DNA from 4 places in the Bradyrhizobium sp. USDA 4502 genome. Region 2 is predicted to be linked to each of the others. Evidence: riboswitches for the same ligand, from Rfam matches in the RefSeq annotation. Region 2 holds a riboswitch; each other region holds the start of a gene.
What was found. Region 2 has a riboswitch for cobalamin ahead of ACVW1B_RS32695 (TonB-dependent receptor). Riboswitches for the same ligand answer to the same signal wherever they lie in the genome.
Positions count from the first base shown of each region.

Region 1: another riboswitch for cobalamin. It lies ahead of ACVW1B_RS42990 (ribonucleoside-diphosphate reductase subunit alpha); the one in region 2 lies ahead of ACVW1B_RS32695 (TonB-dependent receptor).
Region 3: another riboswitch for cobalamin. It lies ahead of ACVW1B_RS07790 (DUF1636 family protein); the one in region 2 lies ahead of ACVW1B_RS32695 (TonB-dependent receptor).
Region 4: another riboswitch for cobalamin. It lies ahead of ACVW1B_RS30970 (TonB-dependent receptor); the one in region 2 lies ahead of ACVW1B_RS32695 (TonB-dependent receptor).

Region 1 is NZ_JBSSGF010000001.1:9,231,121-9,236,586, forward strand. It holds gene ACVW1B_RS42980 (nodulation protein NolB) at 390-602, shown strand; gene ACVW1B_RS42985 (class I SAM-dependent methyltransferase) at 780-1,736, shown strand; cobalamin riboswitch at 2,139-2,353, shown strand; gene ACVW1B_RS42990 (ribonucleoside-diphosphate reductase subunit alpha) at 2,516-4,405, shown strand; gene ACVW1B_RS42995 (ribonucleotide-diphosphate reductase subunit beta) at 4,396-5,466, shown strand, end outside.
Region 2 is NZ_JBSSGF010000001.1:6,988,889-6,994,354, reverse strand. It holds gene ACVW1B_RS32700 (hypothetical protein) at 58-231, opposite strand; gene ACVW1B_RS32695 (TonB-dependent receptor) at 344-2,335, opposite strand; cobalamin riboswitch at 2,737-2,934, opposite strand; gene ACVW1B_RS32690 (FecCD family ABC transporter permease) at 3,047-4,090, shown strand; gene ACVW1B_RS32685 (ABC transporter ATP-binding protein) at 4,087-4,860, shown strand; gene ACVW1B_RS32680 (ABC transporter substrate-binding protein) at 5,067-5,466, shown strand, end outside.
Region 3 is NZ_JBSSGF010000001.1:1,758,275-1,763,740, reverse strand. It holds gene cobN (cobaltochelatase subunit CobN) at 1-1,618, opposite strand, end outside; gene cobW (cobalamin biosynthesis protein CobW) at 1,618-2,652, opposite strand; gene ACVW1B_RS07790 (DUF1636 family protein) at 2,649-3,023, opposite strand; cobalamin riboswitch at 3,118-3,329, opposite strand; gene cobO (cob(I)yrinic acid a,c-diamide adenosyltransferase) at 3,366-4,019, shown strand; gene ACVW1B_RS07780 (cobyric acid synthase) at 4,031-5,466, shown strand, end outside.
Region 4 is NZ_JBSSGF010000001.1:6,620,820-6,626,285, reverse strand. It holds gene ACVW1B_RS30980 (amidohydrolase family protein) at 1-1,034, shown strand, start outside; gene ACVW1B_RS30975 (CobW family GTP-binding protein) at 1,036-1,965, shown strand; cobalamin riboswitch at 2,194-2,388, shown strand; gene ACVW1B_RS30970 (TonB-dependent receptor) at 2,673-4,772, shown strand; gene ACVW1B_RS30965 (cytochrome b family protein) at 4,775-5,466, shown strand, end outside.

The DNA.
Region 1 (5,466 bases), 2.2 Mb from region 2:
CGACACGATTGATGACATGGCCTTGCCAGTAAGGCCGGACGGATTTTCAATGCCGGTGTCAGCTTTGTATGGTTGCGTTGACTTGGCCTGGTGCAATTCCCGTCTGCCGATCCGCAGCATTCGTTGATTTGGTCTAACGATCTCGCAAGATCTCCGGAGCATCTCAAGATGGGGCACTGGTTTCGCGCTCGATGATCATCAGGTGACGAAGGCTCGTCAGCTTTCGGTCAGCTTGCGTTTCTAGGGTGCTGGCCCATTCGCGCTCACGAAGGTGCCAATCTCATCACGTGACAAAACGGTTCTTCTCATGTTGCCTGCCGTTGCCTCGATCTCTCTCAACCCGGCTGAATGGTTCTCCAGCGGCTGTTTATCGGTGCGGGACCAGTTTCATGATAGTCTTGCGCAGGCAGCTTCGAAGCAAGGTGCAGCTTCGTGGGCCTGCCGCCTGGCATCCGGCAGGTAAACCGGAAGGTAGGGATCATTTCGATTCGGCCTTGACGAACCTGTGGGGTGTTGGCGATCGCGTCATTCAGGTTTCGCTCATCTCCAAGGGCGCCGGCGCCGTCAGCTTATCTCTGAATAAGCTTCTATCGGTGGGCTGAGCGGGCTGATGGTTTCTTCGCACAACAGCAGGATCGCTCGCGCCGCGACGCGCAGAGGGGGTGATGCGCTTGTTCACTTGCCACTTCTGCTACCGCATCGGCGGATGTAAGGGCCTACACCCTATATAACCAAAGTGCAGGCGGGTACGAAGGCAACAGCCGTCGAGCTGCTTGCAAATGAGAGGAGACATTGCGTTGCGGATAGATTTCTCGCGCATCAATCGGTCTAAAGCTGCATTCCACGATATTTATGCTTCGGATGATCCGAGGGCATATTTCTCGGTCCTCGGAGACCTGGATTATATGATACCGGACGTGGCTGAGCCGGTTGTGCGCCAAATACTGGCAGCGAAAGCTTCGGCCACCGGCCTCAAGCCCGTCGTGCTCGATGTTGGTTGTTCGTACGGTATCAATGCAGCGGTGCATCGCTTTCCGCTGACCTTCGCGGGCTTGCGTCACCGCTACGCCCGGCGTGAGATGAGAGCGATCAGCTCTGAGACATTGGTGAGTCTCGATCGCAGTTTCTATGCAGCCTGGCCTGATGTCGGGTTGGCACGCTTTATCGGCCTCGATGTGTCGGCAGCGGCGGTCAGCTATGCGAAGAATGTTGGCCTTTTAGAGCAGGGCATTGTCGCTGACCTTGAAAAGGAGGCGCTATCGATGGACAGCGCGCGCATTCTCCGCTCCGTGGATGTTATCATGTCGACCGGATGCATCGGCTACGTTACCGAGAAGACGTTCGGCGAGATTCTCGATGCGGCAGAGAAGCAACCATGGATCATCTCCTTCGTGCTACGAATGTTCCCATTTGAATCGCTCGCCGCGACGTTCGCAAACCGTGGTCTTGTGACAGAACGTCTTGCCGGCGCAACGTTTATCCAGCGTCGCTTTCGCGATGCTGAAGAATTTGAGAGCTGTTTGGCCAGCTTGGCGGCCCTTGGCGTGGATGCCACCGGCCTCGAATCGGAAGGGCTGTTTCACGCCGATCTGATCTTGTCTCGCCCCGAGGCGGATGCGCGCGCCATGCCTTTGGAAGACATTGTCACTGTCGCCAGCGGCAGGGGACGGCCGATCGGACCCCGTTACGTTCATGTTGAAAGTAAGGAGGGCTTGCAGGTCGCGCTGGAGCCGTGACAGGCGTGGGACCACTGTGCAGCGCGATTCGGTTCGGGGCTGGATGCAAGGCCATTCCGGTCGACGGCGCGCCAGAGCCGATGTTGTTCGCCCGCGAGTGGATAACGAATTCGTCCAGATGCCATTGGTCGCGGCGAGCAGGAGCGCTGCGAATCAAATCAAGCGTCTGGCCGAATTGCTCCTCTACTGACGCGCCGTTTCTTAGATTCCATCAATGCGACGTGCGAGCCAGGAATTCCCTCGACCTTTGCGCAGGCTTGACGGAAACCGGTAATGCAGCCCAACGGCATATCCAATCACCTGCAGCAGAAGCCGACAGCGGCGACAAAGTCGTCCGGGCTTCGGTATGTTTTTGCGTTTCAATCTGGATCTCCCCAGTTGACGAATCCCGGCGAGTAGTGCCTATGTCTAGCCAGTCACGGTCTTCTGGCCCCAACATTTTGTAGGTCGGAAGCTAAGAGGGAACCCGGTGCGCCGAACGGCTACTCCGGGGCTGCCCCCGCAACTGTAAGCGGCGAGCGGTTGTCATCATGGTCACTGGCGCAGCACAGCGCCGGGAAGGCCGACAGCCGCGGCGACCCGCGAGCCAGGAGACCTGCCGCGACTGAACGAAAGTCCTCGGGCGGGGTGCCCCGTTGGGTCGCTTGCAGCCGGAGACGTTTGACCGGTTTCCTCGCAAGTCATCCGCGCAGTCCCCCCCGCCTAACATCGCGGGGTTGCCGATGTCGCCGTCTTACGATTTCGATCAGCATGGTCATCTCATTGAGGAGCCGGCGCGCGTGAGGTCGCAGCCATTGCAGGCAGAGCCCAGCGCGCCTGAGTTGTGTCTTGTGCCGCCGCCGTCGCCGGCCCCGCTGCCGTACCCCCTTGCGCCATCGCCAAAGCCGGCCGATCTCAAGCTCGATCGGACGCGCGACGACCTGTTGACGCCGTTCGGCAAGCTGACGCTGAGCGACCGTTATCTGCTCGCCGGCGAAATGATCCAGGACATGTTCGCGCGGGTGTCTTGCGCCTTCGCGGATGATGTTGCGCATGCCCAACGTCTCTACGATGCGATGTCTCGGCTGTGGTTCATGCCAGCCACACCGGTGCTCTCCAACGGCGGCACGACGCGCGGCCTGCCGATTTCCTGCTTCCTTAACTCGGTGTCGGACTCGCTCGAAGGCATCGTGGGCACCTGGAACGAGAACGTATGGCTTGCCTCTAACGGTGGCGGCATCGGCACCTACTGGGGCAATGTTCGCTCGATCGGCGAGCAGGTGAAGGGCGGCGTTACCTCAGGCATCATCCCGTTCATCCACGTCATGGACGGCCTGACGTTGGCGATCAGCCAGGGCTCGTTACGGCGCGGCTCGGCTGCGGTCTATCTCGATATCCACCATCCCGAGATCGAGGAGTTCCTCGAGATCCGCAAGGCGTCCGGCGACTTCAACCGCAAGAGTCTCAACCTGCATCACGGCATCAACGTCACCGATGAGTTCATGCGTGCCGTAGGCGCCGGCACTGCGTTCGCTCTGCGCAGTCCGAAGACCAAGGAGGTTATCCGCGAAATCGACGCCCGCCAGCTGTGGCAACGCATCCTGGAGAACCGGCTGCAGACGGGGGAGCCTTATCTCTTGTTCATCGATACAGTGAACCGCGCGCTCCCCAAGCACCAGCGCGAGCTCGGCCTCAAGGTCTCAACGTCCAACCTGTGCAGCGAAATTACCCTGCCGACCGGCATCGATCATCGCGACGAGGAGCGTACCGCCGTGTGCTGCCTGTCGTCGCTCAACCTCGAGACCTGGGACCAGTGGAACGAGGAGCCTGGCTTCATCGAGGACGTCATGCGCTTCCTCGACAACGTGCTGACCCACTTCATCACGGTGGCGCCGGGCGTCATGAAGCGTGCCCGCTACGCCGCCTTGCGTGAGCGTTCCGTCGGCCTTGGCGTCATGGGCTTCCACTCGTTCCTGCAGGCCAAGAGCATTCCGATGGAAAGCGTCGTGGCCAAGTCGTTCAATCTGAACATGTTCCGGAAAATCCGTCGCGATGCTGATGCGGCATCCGTGACGCTCGCGCGCGAGCGGGGGCCGTGCCCGGATGCCCTGGAACGAGGCGTGATGGCCCGCTTCAGCCATAAGATCGCGATCGCGCCGACCGCCTCGATAAGCATTATCTGCGGCGGCACCAGCGCTTGTGTAGAACCCATCCCGGCCAACATCTACACCCATAAGACCTTGTCCGGCGCCATCTCGGTGCGTAATCGGCATCTCGCCAAGCTGCTGGCCGCCAAGGGCGCCAATACTTCGGCGATCTGGCAGTCCATCATCGCCGCCGAGGGTTCGGTCGCCCATCTCGACATCCTCTCGGAAATCGAGAAAGCGGTCTTTCGCACCGCCTTCGAGATCGACCAGCGCTGGATCGTCGAACTTGCCGCCGACCGCGCCGCGTTCGTCTGCCAGAGCCAGTCGGTCAACCTCTATCTGCCGGCTGACGTCGATAAATGGGATCTTCACATGCTGCACTGGACGGCATGGAAGCGGGGGGTGAAGAGCCTCTACTACTGCCGTTCAAAATCTATTTCGCGCGCGGCGTTCGCCGGCGCCATCGCCGATGGCGACAAGGCTGCGCCCCCGCAACCATCGCAGCAGCGCACCGACTATGAGGAGTGCCTCGCATGTCAGTGATCGATCCCTCGTCCGTCGATCCGCGTACGCTGATCGGCAAGCAGCGCGTCGGCCTCCTCGACTCGACCGGCAGCTACGACGTTGATCGCTACGCCTGGGCTTACGAGTTCTGGAAGCGCCAGCAGCAGACCCATTGGATGGGGGAGGAGGTGCCGCTCGGCGCAGACCTCAAGGACTGGGCGTCGGACCGCGTCACCGACAACGAACGTGCGCTGCTCACCCAGATCTTCCGTTTCTTCACTCAATCGGACATCGAGGTCGGCGACAACTATCTTAAGCGCTACATCCCGATTTTCCAGCCGCTCACCGTCCAGATGATGATTGCAGCTTTCACCAACATGGAGACGGTCCACATCGATGCCTATGCGCTACTGCTCAAAACGCTCGGTATGCCCAAAACCGAGTTCGAGGCATTCCGCGGCTATGCCGAGATGCGCGCGAAGGCCGACTACATGCACGAGTTCGGCGTCGGCACCGTGGCCGATGTCGCCCGGACGTTGGCGATGTTCGGCGCCTTCACCGAAGGCATGGCGTTGTTCGCGAGCTTCGCGATGCTGCTCAACTTTCCGCGCCACAACAAGATGAACGGTATGGGACAGATCGTAAGCTGGTCAGTGCGCGACGAGAGCCTGCATTGTGAGGGCATCATAAAGCTGTTTCACGAATGGCACCGCGAAACTGGCGCGGTGACGCGCTCCGTCCGTGACGATATCATCGACGTCGCCAAGACCATGGTGAAGCTGGAGGAGAACTTCGTCGACCTCGCCTTTGGCCTCGGCGAGATCGAGGGTATGAATCCCGAGCAGATCCATGCCTACGTCCGCTACGTCGCCGACTGGCGACTGACCCAGCTGCGGATTGCCCCGGTATTCGGCTTCTTCGAGGCTAAGGAGGGCGGGTTCATCCGGCTCAAGGCACATCCGCTGCCATGGCTCGTGGAGATTCTCAACGGTGTCGAGCACGCCAATTTCTTCGAGCAGCGCGCCACGGAATACTCCAAGGCGGCGAGCCGCGGCAGCTGGGATGGCGAAGACGGGGTGTGGGCAGCTTTCGGCCGGACG
Region 2 (5,466 bases):
CCTACGAGGCCGCCGCGCGCGACTGCGCGGGATCGGTCGATCGATCTTCGCCGCGCCTCACAACGGCTCGTCATCATTGCCGTAGCGGTCGAGCTTCGGCGTGGCGATGTCGCCGTCCTCGTAGTACTCGTCGTCCTGTAGCGCTGCGGGTGGCGGAGGTTTCTTCGACTTGTCGTCGGCCTTGTCTTTGGTCTTCGTGCCGCCCTTGGTCTGCTTCCCGGCCTTGGCCATGCGTTTCCCCTGCGCGGGTCAAATCAGCTGCCGGAACTCTACCCCAGTTTCCGTGCGTTTGTAATATTCGGAGACGGTGCGGCGGGGCACACCCGCCCCACCGGATCATGCTCTAGAACGTCGCGCCGGCCTTTACCATGTAGGTGCGGCCGGGCAGCGGGTAGGCCGAGAAGCGGCCCTCGGTGAACGTGCTCGCGATGGCGTAGTCGTAATAGAGCGCGTTGAACAGGTTGTTCACGCTCAGCGACCAGAAGAAGCGGTCAACTTGCCCGCTCAGCTTGATATCGGCGGTGGCGTTGCCGGGAATCCGGCTCTGGGTGTTGGCCTGGTCGTTGTCCATGATGCGCGAGCTCCAGGCCCGCACCGTGGCGTCGAACACCAGATAGTTCTGCCAGATATTCCAGGTGACGCCGAGATTGCCGGTGTAGCGCGACACCAGCGGCACGTCGTTGCCGGCCCAGATGCCTTCGCGGAACACCGCGCGGGTGATCGCCATGCCGCCGCGCAGGGTGACGCTGTCGCTGACCTTGAGCGCCGCGCTGGTCTCCGAGCCGTAGCGGCGGGTGGGGTCGAGGTTGGTGTTGAAGAACAGCACCGGGTTGAAATGGATCTCGTTCTCGAGATCCATCAGATAGACGCTGGACTGGACCTGGAAGCGGTTGGTCCTGACGCGAAAGCCGCCCTCGACATCCTGCGAGGTCTGGGTCTTGAGCTGGAAATTCTGCGGGATCGGGGCGAAGGTCAGTGGGTCGAATGACGGACCCGACGCGACGCGTTCGTCGACATCAGGCGTGCGGAATGCGCGTGCCGCGCGGCCGAACACCGAGAAAGTGTCGGTCAGGCGATGCTCGATGCCGACATGCAGCGCGTATTGCGTCTCGTTGCTGTCGAGCGGTGCCGCCTGGGTGTCGAATGCGAATGGCGCATTCGGGTCGTAGCGATCGCGCGCCGAGATGCTGGTGTTCTGAACCCGCGCGCCGTAGGAGAAGTCGGTCGTCGGCAACAGGCCCAGCGTATGTTGCCAATAGCCGGCCACGGACTGCTGCTCGATACTGTAGATGTGGAACGGGTCGACGCCCTGATAGGCGCCGCGCGCCTCGCGGAAGGTCGAATCGTAATAGTCGATGCCGGTCAGGATCGTCGACGGCACGCCCAGCATCACGTTCTTGACGCTGAGCCGCGGCGTCAGCGACCAGGTCTGCAGCGCGGCGTCATTGTAGGTCGAGGCGAAGCTGATGGTCGGCACCGTGCCGAAGAAGCCGCTCTGCGTCTCGCGCTGCCGCCAGCCGCCGTCGACGATGAGGTCGACGCCGTTCATCAGCGTCTTGGTGAAGCCGGCGGTGACGCTGGCGGTCTGCTGGTTGGCATAGTCGAAGGGCGTCGCGGCGCCGCGGCGATCGGTGAGCAGCTCGTTCACGCCGATCGACGGATCGACCAGCCGTCCGCCGGGTAGGCCGAGCTTCTGGTCGCTGCCGGTGACGGTCAGGAAGGCGGTGAGATCCGGCGTCGTGTAGTTGATGTTGCCGACGGCGTTGCGCTGGTCGAGCGCATTGTTGACGCGGTAGCCGTCCGACTTGATGCCGTTGCCGTAGAACGAGGTGGACCACGGGCCGGAATTGAGTGCCGCGGAGACCGCGGCCATGCGGGTGTTGAACGAGCCAACTCCGGCCTCGGCCCGCATCGTCGTCGGCGGGCCGCCGACGCCGGTCTTGGTGATGATGTTGACGACGCCGCCCACCGCGTTGTCGCCGTAGAGCACCGCGCCGCTGTTGCCGCGCGTGATCTCGATGCGCTCGATCGAATCGAGCGGAATCGTGGTGAGGTCGAAGCCGGCCTTGTCGACGTCGTTGAGGCGGCGGCCGTTGAGCAGGAAGAGGGTATTGTCGGTCGCGAACGCGCCGAAGCCGCGCAGGTCGACCGACGTCTTGGCGCCGTTCGGTCCGCCATAGGGCGTTTGCAGCTGCACGCCCGGCACCTGCGCGAGGATCTCGGGCAACGACTGCACCGGCGAATGCGCGATGTCGTCGGCGGTGATCACGGCCGAGGAGGTGCCGACAATGCCGGCGAACTGGCGGCCGCCGGTGCCGCCCGTTCCGGTGGCCACACCGGTCCCTGTCGTGCCCGATCCGGCTCCGCTGCCTGTATTGTTGCCTTGCGAGGTGCCCGGCGCCGGGCGTCGCGGGCGCCGGCGCTTCGTCAGCGGCCGGCCTGGCGCGCGTGACGTTCTGGTCGCCCGGCTTGGTGACTTCGATCGCCGGCAGCTGATCGGGAGCGGGTGCCTGCTGCGCCCGCGCTGCGGAGACAAGGAATGCCGGCGCGAGCATCGTCGCCGGCGCGATCATCGTCGACGCGAGCAGAAGCGCGCGGCGCCGCCGATGGAAAGGGAAGGAGAACATAAGAAAGGCCTCGGCAACGTCAGTGGCACGTCACCGCGAACCAGTCTCACCATCGTGCTCACAGCATCAGGTGAAGCTCATGCCTGTACTCCCCGACCGGCAGCATCGCGTGTGACCACGGCTGACGGCAGGTCTCCTGGCTCGCGGGTCGTTACCCTTCGTCGCCTTCCCAGGACCGAGATTCCCAGTGGCCTGTGACGAAGGATTCACCGCATACAGTTGCGGGGGCAGCCGCGGCGTTGGGGAAGTTTCCCCGTACCGCATTCCCTTTTCATCTCATGAAAGAACCGTCATGTTCATCTAGGGTTCGGCCGGGTAGCAAAGTCAATCCGGCGGAAGTCGGGCAATGGCCGTGCGGCCACGGTTTTTGTCGAGTGTCGCTTGTCTGCCACGACGATCGCTGTAAGAGCATGGATCCGATGAGCGTGCAGGATTTTGCCTTGGCGGCCGAGGTCGCGGCGCGGCGCCGGTGGGGCGCCACCGCGGCGCTGCTCGCGCTTGTGCTGCTGCTGCTGGTGATCTCGCTCGGCATCGGGCCGGTGCGGCTGTCGCCGCTCGCGGTGATCGAGGCGCTGTTCGGCGGCGGCAGCGATGTGGCGCAGGTGATCGTGCGCGAGATCCGCCTGCCGCGCACCATCCTGGCATTCGCGATCGGCGGTATTCTTGGGCTGTCAGGCGCGGCGCTGCAAGGGTTGCTGCGCAACCCGCTGGCCTCGCCGTCGCTGTTCGGCGCGCCGCAATCGGCCGCCTTCGGCGCGGTGCTGGTGATCGCGCTGGGCCTCGCCGATGTGCGCTCCTACGCGCTGCCGGTGGTGGCGATCATCGCCGCGTTCGGCTCGGTGTTCGCGCTGCTTGCGATCGCCGGCCGCAATGCCGGGCTGTTGATCCTGATCCTCGCCGGGCTCGCGATCTCGAGCTTTGCGGGAGCCGCGACCGCGCTGGTGATGAATCTCTCGAGCAATCCGTTCGTGGTGCTGGAGATCGCGTTCTGGCTGCTCGGCTCGCTGGAAGACCGCAGCTTCCAGCACGTCGCGCTGGCGCTGCCCTTCATTATCGCAGGCGCCGCCATCCTGCTCAGCCAGGCGAGCGCCTTCCGCGCGCTGACGCTTGGCGAGGAGGCGGCGCAGAGCCTCGGCGTCGACGTCGGGCGGTTGCGGCTCTTCGTGATCACGGGCGTGGCGCTCGGCGTCGGCGGCGCGGTCGCAGTCACCGGCACGATCGGTTTCATCGGCCTCGTCGCGCCGCATCTGATGCGTCCCGTGATCGGTCACGATCCGGCGCGGCTCTTGGTGCCGAGCGCGCTCACCGGCTCGGCGCTGCTGCTCGCCGCCGACATCGCGGTGCGCATCATTCCCTCGACCTCAGACATCAAGGTCGGCGTGCTGACCTCGATCATCGGCGTGCCGTTCTTCCTCTATCTGATCATGCGCGAACGCCGCGCGCTCGGCGGAGGCGTGGCATGACGCTGCTCTCGGCTGCCGCGCTCAATGCCTCGCTCGGCAGCCGCAAGGTGCTGCACGATGTCTCCCTGTCGTTGCCATCGGGCCATCTGGTCGCGCTGGTCGGGCCGAACGGCGCCGGCAAGACCACGCTGCTGCGCGCGCTGGCCGGGCTGATCCCGTCGGGCGGCGAGATCCGGATCGGCGGCGATGCGCTGGCGTCGCTGCCGCTGCGCGAGCGCGCGAAACGTTTCGCCTATCTGCCGCAGGGCCACATGGTGCACTGGCCGCTGCCGGCACGCGATATCGTCGCGCTCGGCCGCTATCCGCACGGTGCGACCGATCCGGCGCGGCTGTCGCAGACGGATGTGGAGGCGGTGCTGCGCGCGATGCAGGCGGTCGACGTCGCTGAGTTCAGCGATCGCCGCGTCACCGAACTCTCCGGCGGCGAGCGCAGCCGCGTCGCACTGGCCCGGGTGCTCGCGGTGGAGGCGCCCGTGATCCTCGCCGACGAGCCGACGGCCTCGCTCGATCCGCGCCACCAGATCGACGTGATGCAGAAGCTGCGCAACGTTGCCGACACCGGCGTGCTGGTCATCGTGGTGACGCATGACCTGGGACTCGCCGCGCGCTTTGCCGATCACGTGCTGGTGCTCGCGGAGGGGCGGCTGGCCGCGCAGGGCGCGCCCGTCGAGGCATTGTCGGAGAGCGTCCTCGCCAGCGTGTTCCGCATCAGCGCCTATCGTGCCGAATTTCAGCGCGAGGTCGTCATCGTGCCGTGGGCGGACGTGTGATGTGGCCACGGCCTCACCACGAGCTCAGTTCACCTCTCCCGCTTGCGGGGGAGGTCGCTGCGCGCGAAGAGCGCAGCGGGTGGGGGCTCTCTCCACTCAAAGAGCGTTCATTGCGGCACGACCCCGACCCCAACCCTCTCCCGCAAGCGGGAGAGGGGGCGCACCTTCAGCGTGGCAGCCATCTCGCTTCGCTTCATCTTGGTGCGGTGGTCGCGATACTGCTGTGGCTTATTTCCGCCGGCGCCGCGTTCGCCGCCGGACCGCGCATCGTCTCGATGAATGTCTGCAGCGACCAGCTCGTGCTGTCGCTGGCCGACCCGGACCAGATCATCGGCCTCAGCCGCTTCTCGCGCGATGACTGGCAATCCTGGGCCGCGGAGAAGGCGCGAAACTTTCCGCGCCTGTCCGGCGAGGCCGAGGACGTGCTGCTGCTCAAGCCCGACCTCGTCGTGGTCAGCCTGTTCGACAAGCGCGCGACCCGTGATCTGTTGAAGGCCCACGGGCTGCACCTCGTCGAATTCACGGTGCCGCGCACGCTGGACGAGGTGAAGAACCAGATCCGCGCGATGGGCGATGTGGTGCAGCATCCCGATCGCGCAGAGGCCG
Region 3 (5,466 bases), 5.2 Mb from region 2:
ACTTGCCGGGCAGCCATTCCAGCGTTCCATGCGCGCCGATGTGGACGACGGCATCGATGGCCTGCTGCCTGAGCCACAGATAGAACGCGACATAGGCATGGCGCGGCGTGCGTGAGAGATCGTGATAGTCGGCGTCGCGCTGCCCTACCTCACCGCGCTCCGGCTGAACGGCAATGACCGATTTGCCGCAACAGATCGCAGCGAAATGAAATGCGCCGTCACGGCAATCCCGATCATCCTCCGGCGCGCCCCATGCGCGGCTGAGATCGTCCTGCAGCAGTTCGGGAAGGCCGGAAAGCGCCGCGCGATAGTCGGCGACGTTCCACGTCAAAGTCCTCCGCAAAAGAATGTCGCCTAGCGACCGCACCGGCTCAAGGTCAAATCCCGCAGCCGCGAGATCGGTCAGCAACGCCTCGACTGAAGCCAGCGCATCGAGGCCGACGGCATGCGCGATCTGATGCGGGCGGCCGGGATAGTTCGAGAGCACCAGCGCGAGCCGCTTCTCCTGTGCCGGCTTGCCGGCAAGCCGATGCCAAGCGGCCACGCGTGCGGCAATTGCAGCGACGCGCTCGGCATCCGGTCGATGCGCAAGATGCGCGAATTGCAGCTCGGGATCGCGCTCACCAGGCGATTTGAAGCTCACGACCCCTGTGAACAGGCGGCCGTCGACCTCCGGCAGCACCACATGCATCGCGAGATCGCCCGGCGACAGGCCGCGAAGCGACAAGGCCCAATCCTCGCGCCGCGCGGTCGACAGCGCGACCTGGAACACCGGGCATGATGCGGCGTCGAAGGGCGTCGTGCCGTCGTCACCGGCCGCGGAAAACGCGGTCGCATTGACGATCGCCGCTGGAGCGCATTGCGCGAACTGAACGCGCAGCCAATCGGCCACGCCCGCCGCCTTCAATGAAGTGACGAACACGCCATGAGCATCAAAGCCCCGCTCACGCAATGCATCGATCAATGCATCGACCGGTGCCGTGTCGCCGGCCGCGAGATAAGAACGATAAAACGTAACCAGCACGCGCGGCCGGCCATCCGGTGCCGGCAACGCCGCGATGGCTCCGCGCCGGGGATCGTAGACGCCGATCTCGGGAAGATCGATCTCGCCGACCACCGGCCCGGCATAGAGTCCGGACGCCAGCGCCAGTTGCGCGATCACGGCCTGAGCGGCAACCGGGCCGCCCTTGTCGCACAACACCTTCAGACGGCGCAGCGTCGAGACCGGCAAGGTCGAGAATTCATCCAGCCGCTGATCGTCGCGGCCATCGGCCGGCAGCACGACCAGGGCGATGCCGCGCTCCTTCGCCAGCCGATGCACCGCGGCCAGCCCGTATGACCAATAGGGCTCGCCGCCGATCAGCCGCACCAGAATGCCGCGGGCGTGCGAGAGCGTCCGCTCGATATAGGTATCGACCGACAGCGGATGGCGCAGCTCCGCGAGATTGGCGAGCCGCAGCGACGGCAGCGCAGCACGGCCGCGCCGCCAGCCGGCCGCGAAGGCAGCAAGATCGCTGTCGGAAAACGACAACACCACGAGATCGGCCGGATCCTGGCCGAGGTCCCTTGGCGTCGCGGTCTCCTCAAGGCCGCGGCTCTCGCGGAAGACGACGTGCATCAGACACCAAGCCGTGCCCTGATCGCGGCTTCATCGATGTCGGCATGTTCGCCGATCACGACGAGCTTCGACTGCCGCGCCCGGGCACCCCAGGGCATGTCGAACTGATGCCGCACCCGCTCGCCGACCGATTGCACCAACAGCCGCATCGGCTTGCCTTCGACCGCGATGTAGCCCTTGGCGCGCAGCACGTTCTGCTCGCGCGCCAGCCCCTTGATCGAGGCGACCAGCGCGTCGACATCCGAAACTTCCGGAAGATCGATCACGACGGAATTGAAATCGTCGTGCTCGTGTTCCTCCTCGCCATCGTGATGCGACGGCCGCGCCGCGAGATCGCTTTCCGCCGCCGCCCCGAGCCCGAGGATCACGCGCGCGTCGATCGTGCCGTCGACGACGGGCAACATCGGCACCTCGCGCGGCATCTCGGCCGCGATCACCGCTTTCGCTGCCTTGATCCCCTCCGCCCCGGCGAGATCCGCCTTGGTCAGCAGCACGATATCGGCACAGGCGATCTGGTCCTCGAACACTTCCGACAGCGGCGTCTCGTGGTCGAGATTGTCGTCCGCTGCACGCTGCGCATCCACCGCGGCCGGATCAGGCGCAAAACGGCCGGCGGCGACGGCCTCGGCGTCGGCGAGCGCGATCACGCCGTCGACCGTGATCCGCGAACGGATCTCCGGCCAGTCGAACGCTTTCAGCAGCGGCTTCGGCAGGGCGAGCCCCGAGGTCTCGATCACGATGTGATCGGGCTTCACGTTCCGCGCCAGCAACTGCTCCATCGCCGGGATGAAATCGTCGGCGACGGTGCAGCAGATGCAGCCATTGGCGAGCTCGACGATGTTCTCGGCCGGACAATTGGCGTCGGCGCACGACTTCAGGATGTCGCCGTCGACGCCTTCGCTGCCGAATTCGTTGACCAGCACCGCGAGCTTCTTGCCGTTGGCATTGCGGATCAGATGCTGGATCAGCGTCGTCTTGCCGGAGCCGAGAAAGCCGGTCACGACGGTGACCGGAATTTTGGCGAGCGTGGTCATTCTGCGGCCTCCGGCACGACGGGAAGAGGTGGAATGCGGGCGAGCGATTGCTTGCGGAAGATTTCCGGACGGCTGCGCCACGGCACGATGCCGTCGGGCGCCGCCGCATAGGCGGAGGCACCGGCGATCACATCCGCGGCATTATCAGCGGACAGTCGGCCGTAGACATAGGACCAGCGCCCCGGCGCGCTGAGCGCGACCGAGCAGCCCTGGCTGCAGGCCGACAGGCATGCGACGGGAACCAGATTGACGTCATCGGGCACGCCGGCCTCGACAAGCGCGGCATGCAGGCGTGCACCGGGCGCGAGTTCACCTTCCGCCGACGTCTGGCCGGCGCGGCAGGTGATGCAGACATGAAGTGTGACGCTCATCGCCCTTCCTGGATTGACAGCGGGAAGCGATGAGGCACACGAACCGATTTTGGACAGGTTCGTTCCCCGTCGCGGAACACCCCGTCCGCCGGTTTCACAACATGCTGCGTTGGCAGGTCTCCCGGCTTGCGGAGCAGGTTTTACCCTTCGATGCCCACCTTCCCGACTCCGTATGGAATCAGTGGCTTGGGCATCTCTCCGGTCACGGTCGCGGGGGCGGCTGCGCTTCGGGCCCGATTTAGCGGAGCCCTATCGCATTCCCTCTTCGCCTGTCGTAGGACAGGAACCAACGCAGGACCACCATTCGTCCAAGCCTCGCACTTGTCAAGCCGAAGGAATGTGATGACTTCTGATGGAAAGGACGCTGAAGACGGCGCCGTCGGCACCGATCTTTCGCCGGATGCGCGCCACGCGGACAAGATGGCGAAAAAGAAGGCCGCCCGCGACCGCATCATGGCGACCAAGAGCGGTGAAAAGGGCCTGATCATCGTTCATACCGGCGCCGGCAAAGGAAAATCGTCCTCCGCGTTCGGCATGATCGTGCGCTGTGTGGCTCACGGCTTTCCCTGCGCCGTGGTGCAGTTCATCAAGGGCGCCTGGGATACCGGCGAGCGCCGCCTGCTCACCGGGCATTTCGGCGATCTCTGTCAATTTCACGCCATGGGCGAAGGCTTTACCTGGGAGACGCAGGATCGCGCCCGCGACATCGCGGCAGCGCAAGCCGGCTGGGAAAAGGCCAGGCAGCTGATCGCGGACCCGAGCCTGCGCATGGTCGTGCTCGACGAGATCAACATCGCGCTACGCTACGATTACCTTGCGATCGCCGATGTCGTCGACTTCCTGACCACGTCGAAGCCGCCGATGACCCATGTCGTGCTCACCGGGCGCAACGCCAAGGAGGAGCTGATCGAGATTGCCGATCTGGTCACCGAGATGACGCTGGTAAAGCATCCGTTCCGCTCCGGCATCAAGGCCCAGCCGGGCGTCGAGTTCTGACGGGCATCACGATGGCGCGCGCATTGATGATCCAGGGAGCCGGCTCGGACGTGGGCAAATCGCTCATCGTCGCCGGCCTCGCCCGCGCCGCCCGACGGCGCGGCCTGCGCGTGCTGCCGTTCAAGCCGCAGAACATGTCGAACAACGCCGCCGTGACCGTCGATGGCGGCGAGATCGGACGCGCGCAGGCATTGCAGGCGCTCGCCGCCGGCGTCGAGCCGCACACCGACATGAACCCGGTGCTGCTCAAGCCCGAGACCGATGTCGGCGCCCAGATCATCGTGCACGGCAAACGGATCGCCACCGCACGCGCGCGCGAATATGCCGGCATGAAACCATCGCTGATGGGCGCGGTGCTGGAGAGTTTTGCGCGCCTGAAGCAGCGCGCCGATCTGGTGCTGGTCGAGGGCGCCGGCAGCCCCGCCGAGGTCAACTTACGCAAAGCCGATATCGCCAATATGGGTTTTGCGCGCAAAGCAGACGTGCCCGTGGTGCTGGTCGGCGACATCGACCGCGGCGGCGTGATCGCGCAGCTCGTCGGCATCAAGACGGTGATCGACCCTGATGATGCCGCGATGATCCAGGGCTTTATCATCAACAAATTCCGCGGCGATCCGACATTGTTCGATGACGGCTATCGCTTGATCGAAGAGCGCACCGCCTGGCGCGGATTTGGCGTGCTGCCCTGGTTCGTCCGCGCCGGCGAACTTCCGGCCGAAGATGCGCTCGGGCTCGGCGAGGCGCGCAAGCCGGGCCAGTGCAAGATCGCGTTCCTTGCGCTGTCGCGGATCGCCAATTTCGACGACCTCGATCCGCTGAAGCTGGAGCCCGGCGTCGATCTCGTGATGGTACGTCCGGGCGAAGCCATCCCAGGTGATGCGAAGCTCGTCATCCTGCCCGGCTCGAAATCGACCCGCGGCGATCTCGCCTTCCTGCGCGCGCAGGGCTGGGACATCGATCTCTTGGCACATCATCGCCGCGGCGGCCATGTCCTCGGCCTGTGCGGCGGATATCAGATGCTTGGTCAGACCGTCGCCGACCCTGAAGGGATCGAGGGGCCCGCCGGCGAAACACGCGGCCTCGGGCTGCTCGATGTCGCAACCACCATGACCGAACAGAAGACGCTGACGCGCGCCAGCGCGGTGCATGCCGCGACCAGCCAGCCGATCAACGCCTATGAAATCCATATCGGGCGCACCGACGGCCCGGATCGCGCGCGGCCCTTTGCATCACTCGACGGTACGGCTGAGGGCGCTGTCTCCGCAGATGGGCGCGTTCACGGCAGCTATCTGCACGGCCTGTTCGCCTCGGACGATTTCCGCAAGGCGTTCCTTGCACAACTCGACATCGCGGCGGCTGATCAGCCCTACGGCGCCAGGGTCGAGAGCGCACTCGACGCGCTTGCCGAGCACATCGAGACCCATCTCGATGTCGAAGGCCTGCTCGC
Region 4 (5,466 bases), 370 kb from region 2:
GCATCCTGGAGCGCCTCGCCAACGGACTGAACGAGGGCGGCATCGGCATCGGCATTCTCAACGCCTATGCGCCGGGCGCCGGCGTGCAGGAATTGACCGCGGTGTGCCAGCTCGCGGCGGATCATGCGGTGCCGACCTTTACCCACGTCGCCTACATGTCGCGGATCGATCCCGAGAGCGCGGCCGAGGCCTATATCCGCCTGATCGGCTACGCGGGCGCCACCGGCGCGCATATGCACATCTGCCACTTCAACTCGTCGAGCAAGACCGATATCGAACGCTGTGTTGGGCTGATCGCGAAAGCGCAGGCGCAGGGCCTGCCGATCACGGTGGAGGCCTATCCCTACGGCACCGGCTCGACCGTGCTGGCGGCGACCTTCTTCAGCGATCCGAAATTCGAGGAGCGCAACGGCCTCGGTTATGATTCGGTGCAGCGCGTGACCGACGGTCACCGTTTCGGCAGTCGCGAGGAGCTGCTGGCGGCACAGGCCGAAGAGCCCTCGACCTTGGTACTGTGGCATGTGCTCGACATCGAGAACAACGCGCATCATCGCGATCTGCTCGACATGGCGGTGCTGTATCCGGGCGGCGCAATCGCCTCCGACGCGATGCCGTGGACGCTGTCGGACGGCCGTCCCTACAGCGGCGACGCCTGGCCGCTGCCGGACGATGCCACCTCGCATCCGCGCTCGGCGGGCTGCTTCACCCGCTTCATCCGCGAATGGGTGCGCGAGCGCAAGAAGGTGTCGCTGCTCGAGGGCATCCGCAAATGCGCGCTGATCCCGGCCGAGATCCTGTCGGCGAGCACGCCGGCGATGCGGGCCAAGGGCCGGCTGCAGGTCGGCGCCGACGCCGATGTCGTGGTGTTCGACTACGAGACGTTGAGCGATCGCGCGACCTTCTCCGCGATGAATCGTCCGGCGGAGGGCGTGCGGCATCTCGTGGTCAGCGGCCAGCCGCTGATCAGCGATGGTGTGCTCGATGTCGCGGCGCGTCCCGGCCGGCCGGTGCGCCGGCCCGTCACCGGAGGCTAATGTGCCGGTCCCGATCCTGCTGGTCGCGGGCTTTCTCGGGGCGGGCAAGACCACCGTCGTCAACCATCTGCTGGCGCATGCGCAAGGGCGGCGCATCGCCGCCGTGGTCAACGATTTCGGTGCGATCAATATCGACGCCGAGCTGATCGCCGGCGCCGGCGACGGCGTGGTCAGCCTGAGCAATGGCTGCATCTGCTGCACACTGGAGGGCGACCTGCTGCGCACGCTCGCAACCTTGCTGCGGCGTGATCCGCGTCCCGAATTCATCGTGATCGAGACCAGCGGGATCGCCGATCCCGCCGACATCGTGCGCAACCTGATGGATCCCGTGATCTGGAAGGAGGCGCCGCTGGAGACGGTGCTGTGCGTGGTCGACGCGACGCAACCTGCGGCGATGCTGAACGATGCGCTGCTGCGCTCGCAGCTCCGGGCGGCGGATGTGGTGGCGCTGAGCAAGGTCGATCTGACTGACGCCGCTGCGTGCGCCGCGATCCGCGACGCCGTGCGCGCGGCGCGTCCGGCGGCCGTGGTGGTTGATGCCTTGCATGGCGAGGTGCCGGCCGCGCTGCTGTTCCCGACGGACCTCGATCATGTGCCGGCTCCGCGCGAGACCGCGCCGCGACGGCCGGCGTCCGATCGCTTCGAGACGCTGAGCTGGACCTCGGAGCGGCCCGTCGTGCTGCCGCGCTTGCAGCAGGCGATCGGCAGACTGGCGCCGAAGCTGGCGCGGGCGAAGGGATTGTTCGAGACGGTGGAGCAGCCCGGGCGGCTGACCGTGCTTCAACTCGCCGGCGGCCGCGCGACCCTGGCTGCGGGCGGCGTGCCGTCGCCCGGCGTGCCGCGCACGCGCATCGTGTTCATCGCCGAGATGGGTGCGCTGTCGCGCGCGGAGATTGATGAGGTGATGCAGGGATGTGTCGAGGCTCAGTGACGCGAACCTACGTTTCCCGTCATCTTGAGGAGCCGCGAAGCAGCGTCTCGAAGGATGAATCGGCCACCAGCCGGGCCGTGCATCCTTCGAGACGCGCGTGCCGCGCTCCTCAGGATGACGGGTTGCCTTTCGGCGTCAGCCCTCGACGTCGCTGTGTCATCGCCGCAGCAGCATCTCGCAAAGCATGTGTGCGACAATCGCATCGAATTGACAGCCCTGCAGCCAGCACCTATCGTTTTTGCCGACGGTTCCCTTCGGGGATCAAAAGGGAATGCGGTGCGAGGGTAACCCCAATGCCGCAGCTGTCCCCGCAACTGTAAACGGCGAGCCTTTCGTCAAATTGCCACTGGGCCATCGGCCCGGGAAGGCGTCGACAGGCGATGACCCGTGAGCCAGGAGACCTGCCGTCAGTCGTGGTCACACGCGAGCACATCGGGCGGGGGCGTCCTGGTGGGATCGGAGCACTGCCTTTTGGGCAATGCGCCAGTCCGCGTTCGCGGTGACGTGCCACGTTACCGCGAGTCCTTTTCATGTCTCCGTCCTCTCCCGTTGCGCGCAAATGGCGCCTCGGTCTTCTCTGCTCCCTGTCATCGCTGCTGTTGCCGGCCGAAGGCTCGGCACAAACGCCTCCACCAACCAGGCTCGATCCGATTGAGGTCGCGCCTTCCGCTGTGGCAAGGCCGAAGCCCGCGGCGCGAAGCCGTGCCGTGGCCGCCGCGGCGCGGCCGAGGCCCGCGACGATCGCAACAACCGGCAACGCGCCGCGCGTCGCAGCGTCGGGCGTACCGGGATCGGCATCGCCGACGCTCAATGCCACCACGCAGGGCGGCACCGGCAGTCGTCTCAATCTGACGCCGCTGCAGACGCCGGCCAGCGTCGAGATCATCACGGCGCAGACCATCGCTGAACGCGGCCAGCATAATGTGCTCGATGCCGTCACCCAGGACGCGGCTGGCTTCATCGCAACGCCGGCACCCGGCAATGGCGGCCTGTCGTTCAGCACCCGCGGCTTTGCCGGCAGCAACTCGGTGATGACGCTGTATGACGGCACGCGCTTCTATATCGGCTCCGGCACGCTGACGTTCCCCTACGACACCTGGTCGACGCAGCGCATCGAAGTGCTGCGCGGCCCGGCCTCGGTGCTGTACGGCGAAGGCGCGATCGGCGGCGTCATCAACGTGATCCCGAAGAAACCGCTCAATACGCCCTACAACGAGGCCGAAGTTTCGCTCGACAGCAACATGACCCGGCGGCTCTCGGTGGACAGCACCGGTCCGATCAATCCCAATGTGTCGTACCGCATCAACGCCACCGGCAACATGTCGGACGGCTGGGTCGATCGCGACAAGACCTCGAACGCGGTGGTCTCCGCTGCCGTGCGGGTGCAGGCGTCGGACAATCTGGCCTTCACGCTGTCGGAGGACTACGGCGACCGCAGCCCGTCGCGCTATTTCGGCACGCCGCTGATCAACGGTTCGATCCAGGATGCGCTGCGCTTCAAGAACTACAACGCATTGGACAGCGCGATCCGCTATCAGGACAGCTGGACCCAGTTCAAGACCGAGTGGGACGTCGCCGACGGCATCAAGGTCAACAACACGCTGTATTACCTGACCAGCGAGCGGCACTGGCGCGACATCGAAAACTATACCTGGAATCCGAAGACCCGGCTGATCGATCGCGCGAGCTACATCGAGATCTTCCACGACCAGAAGCAGCTCGGCAACCGGATGGATGCGACCTTCAGCGGTCACGTGTTCGGCCTTGCGAACCAGGTCGTCGCTGGCTTCGACGTCAACCGGATCGACTTCACCCACACCAACAACTCGCCCTATGGCGGCGCGTCGTCGGTCAATCCTTACGTGTTCGATCCGGGATCGTTCTTCGCGACGACGACGGCGACCACGCCGGGCTTCAATGCGATCGTCAATCAATACGCGCTGTTCGCCGAGGATCGTCTCTTGCTGACCGATCAGTTGTCGCTGGTGACCGGTGTCAGGTATGACCGTCCCGAGGTGGATCGCACCGACTACAAGACGCCGGCGAACAGTTTCGAGACGGCGCTATCGGGCACCAGCTGGCGCGCGGGGCTCGTTTACGAGCCGATCAAGAACCTCGCGTTCTATGGCCAGTACGCGGTCGGCGTCGATCCGGTCAGTAATCTGATCTCACTGTCGACCACGCAGAAGACGTTCCAGCTTGCGACCGGCAAGCAGACCGAGATCGGGGTCAAGCAGTCGTTCTGGGGCGGCCGCGGCGAGTGGACGCTGGCTGCCTACGAGATCGTCAAGACCGGGCTCACGATTCCCGATCCCGGCAATCCCACCGGCGGCCTGGCATTGCAGATCGGCCAGCAATCATCCCGCGGGGTCGAAGGATCGATCGGGCTCGCACTGAGCGACGGCTGGCGCGTCGACGCCAATCTTGCACTGCTGCGCGCCAGATACGACAACAACAGCCAGGTGGCCGGCGGCAAGATCGTCAGCTTCAACGGCAATGTCCCGGTCAACGTGCCGCAGCAGGTCTCGAACGTCTGGCTGACCTGGGACTTCGCGCCCAACTGGTCGGCCTATGGCGGCGTGCAGATCGTCGGTGCGATGTACTCCGATCTTGCCAACACCCAGCTGCGGCCAGGCTACAACGTGGTCAATGGCGGCGTCAGGTGGAAGCCGGATGACCGCACCACGGTCGCGTTCCGCCTCTACAATCTGTTCGACAAGGCCTACGCGGTGACCTCGAACGGCACCGGGCAGTGGCTGCTCGGCATGCCGCGTACCGTCGAATTGTCCGTCAGCGTGAAGTTCTGACCATGCGCAACGCTCTGATCCGGCGCGGGCGGCGGTGGCTCTATATCGTCCATCGCTGGATCGGCATTGCGACGTGTCTCCTGTTCGCGATGTGGTTCATCTCCGGCCTTGTCATGATGTACGTGGCCTTTCCGCGCCTTACCGACAGCGAGCGCCTCGCCGCGCTTCCTGTCATTCCCTGGAGCAAGGTGCAGCTCGCACCCGATCGCGCGATGGCGATCGCAGGTGTCGAGCGTTATCCGCGTGATTTGCGGCTTTCGATGATGGACGACACGCCCGTCTATCGGGTGACCGGCTGGAAGGCAGGGGCGATCACGATTTCGGCGACCGACGGCAGCGTGATCGACCGGATCACGCCGGACCAGGCGCTGGCCATTGCCGCTCATCATCCGCATGCCGTGCGGCCTCGCTTGATCGAAACGATCACGCGCGACCAATGGTCGGTGACCGCGCGCTTCGATCCGTTGCGGCCGCTCCATCTGATCGACCTCGGGGACGCCGATGGCACCGAATTCTACGTTTCCTCGCGCAGCGGCGAGATCGCGCTCGACACCACGCGTTGCGAGCGGATCTGGAATTGGCTCGGCTCGATCCCGCACTGGATCTATCCGACCGTGTTGCGCAAGGACGGCCCGCTGTGGCGGGATGTGGTGCTGTGGATCTCGGGTGTCTGTCTTGTCGTCGCGATCACCGG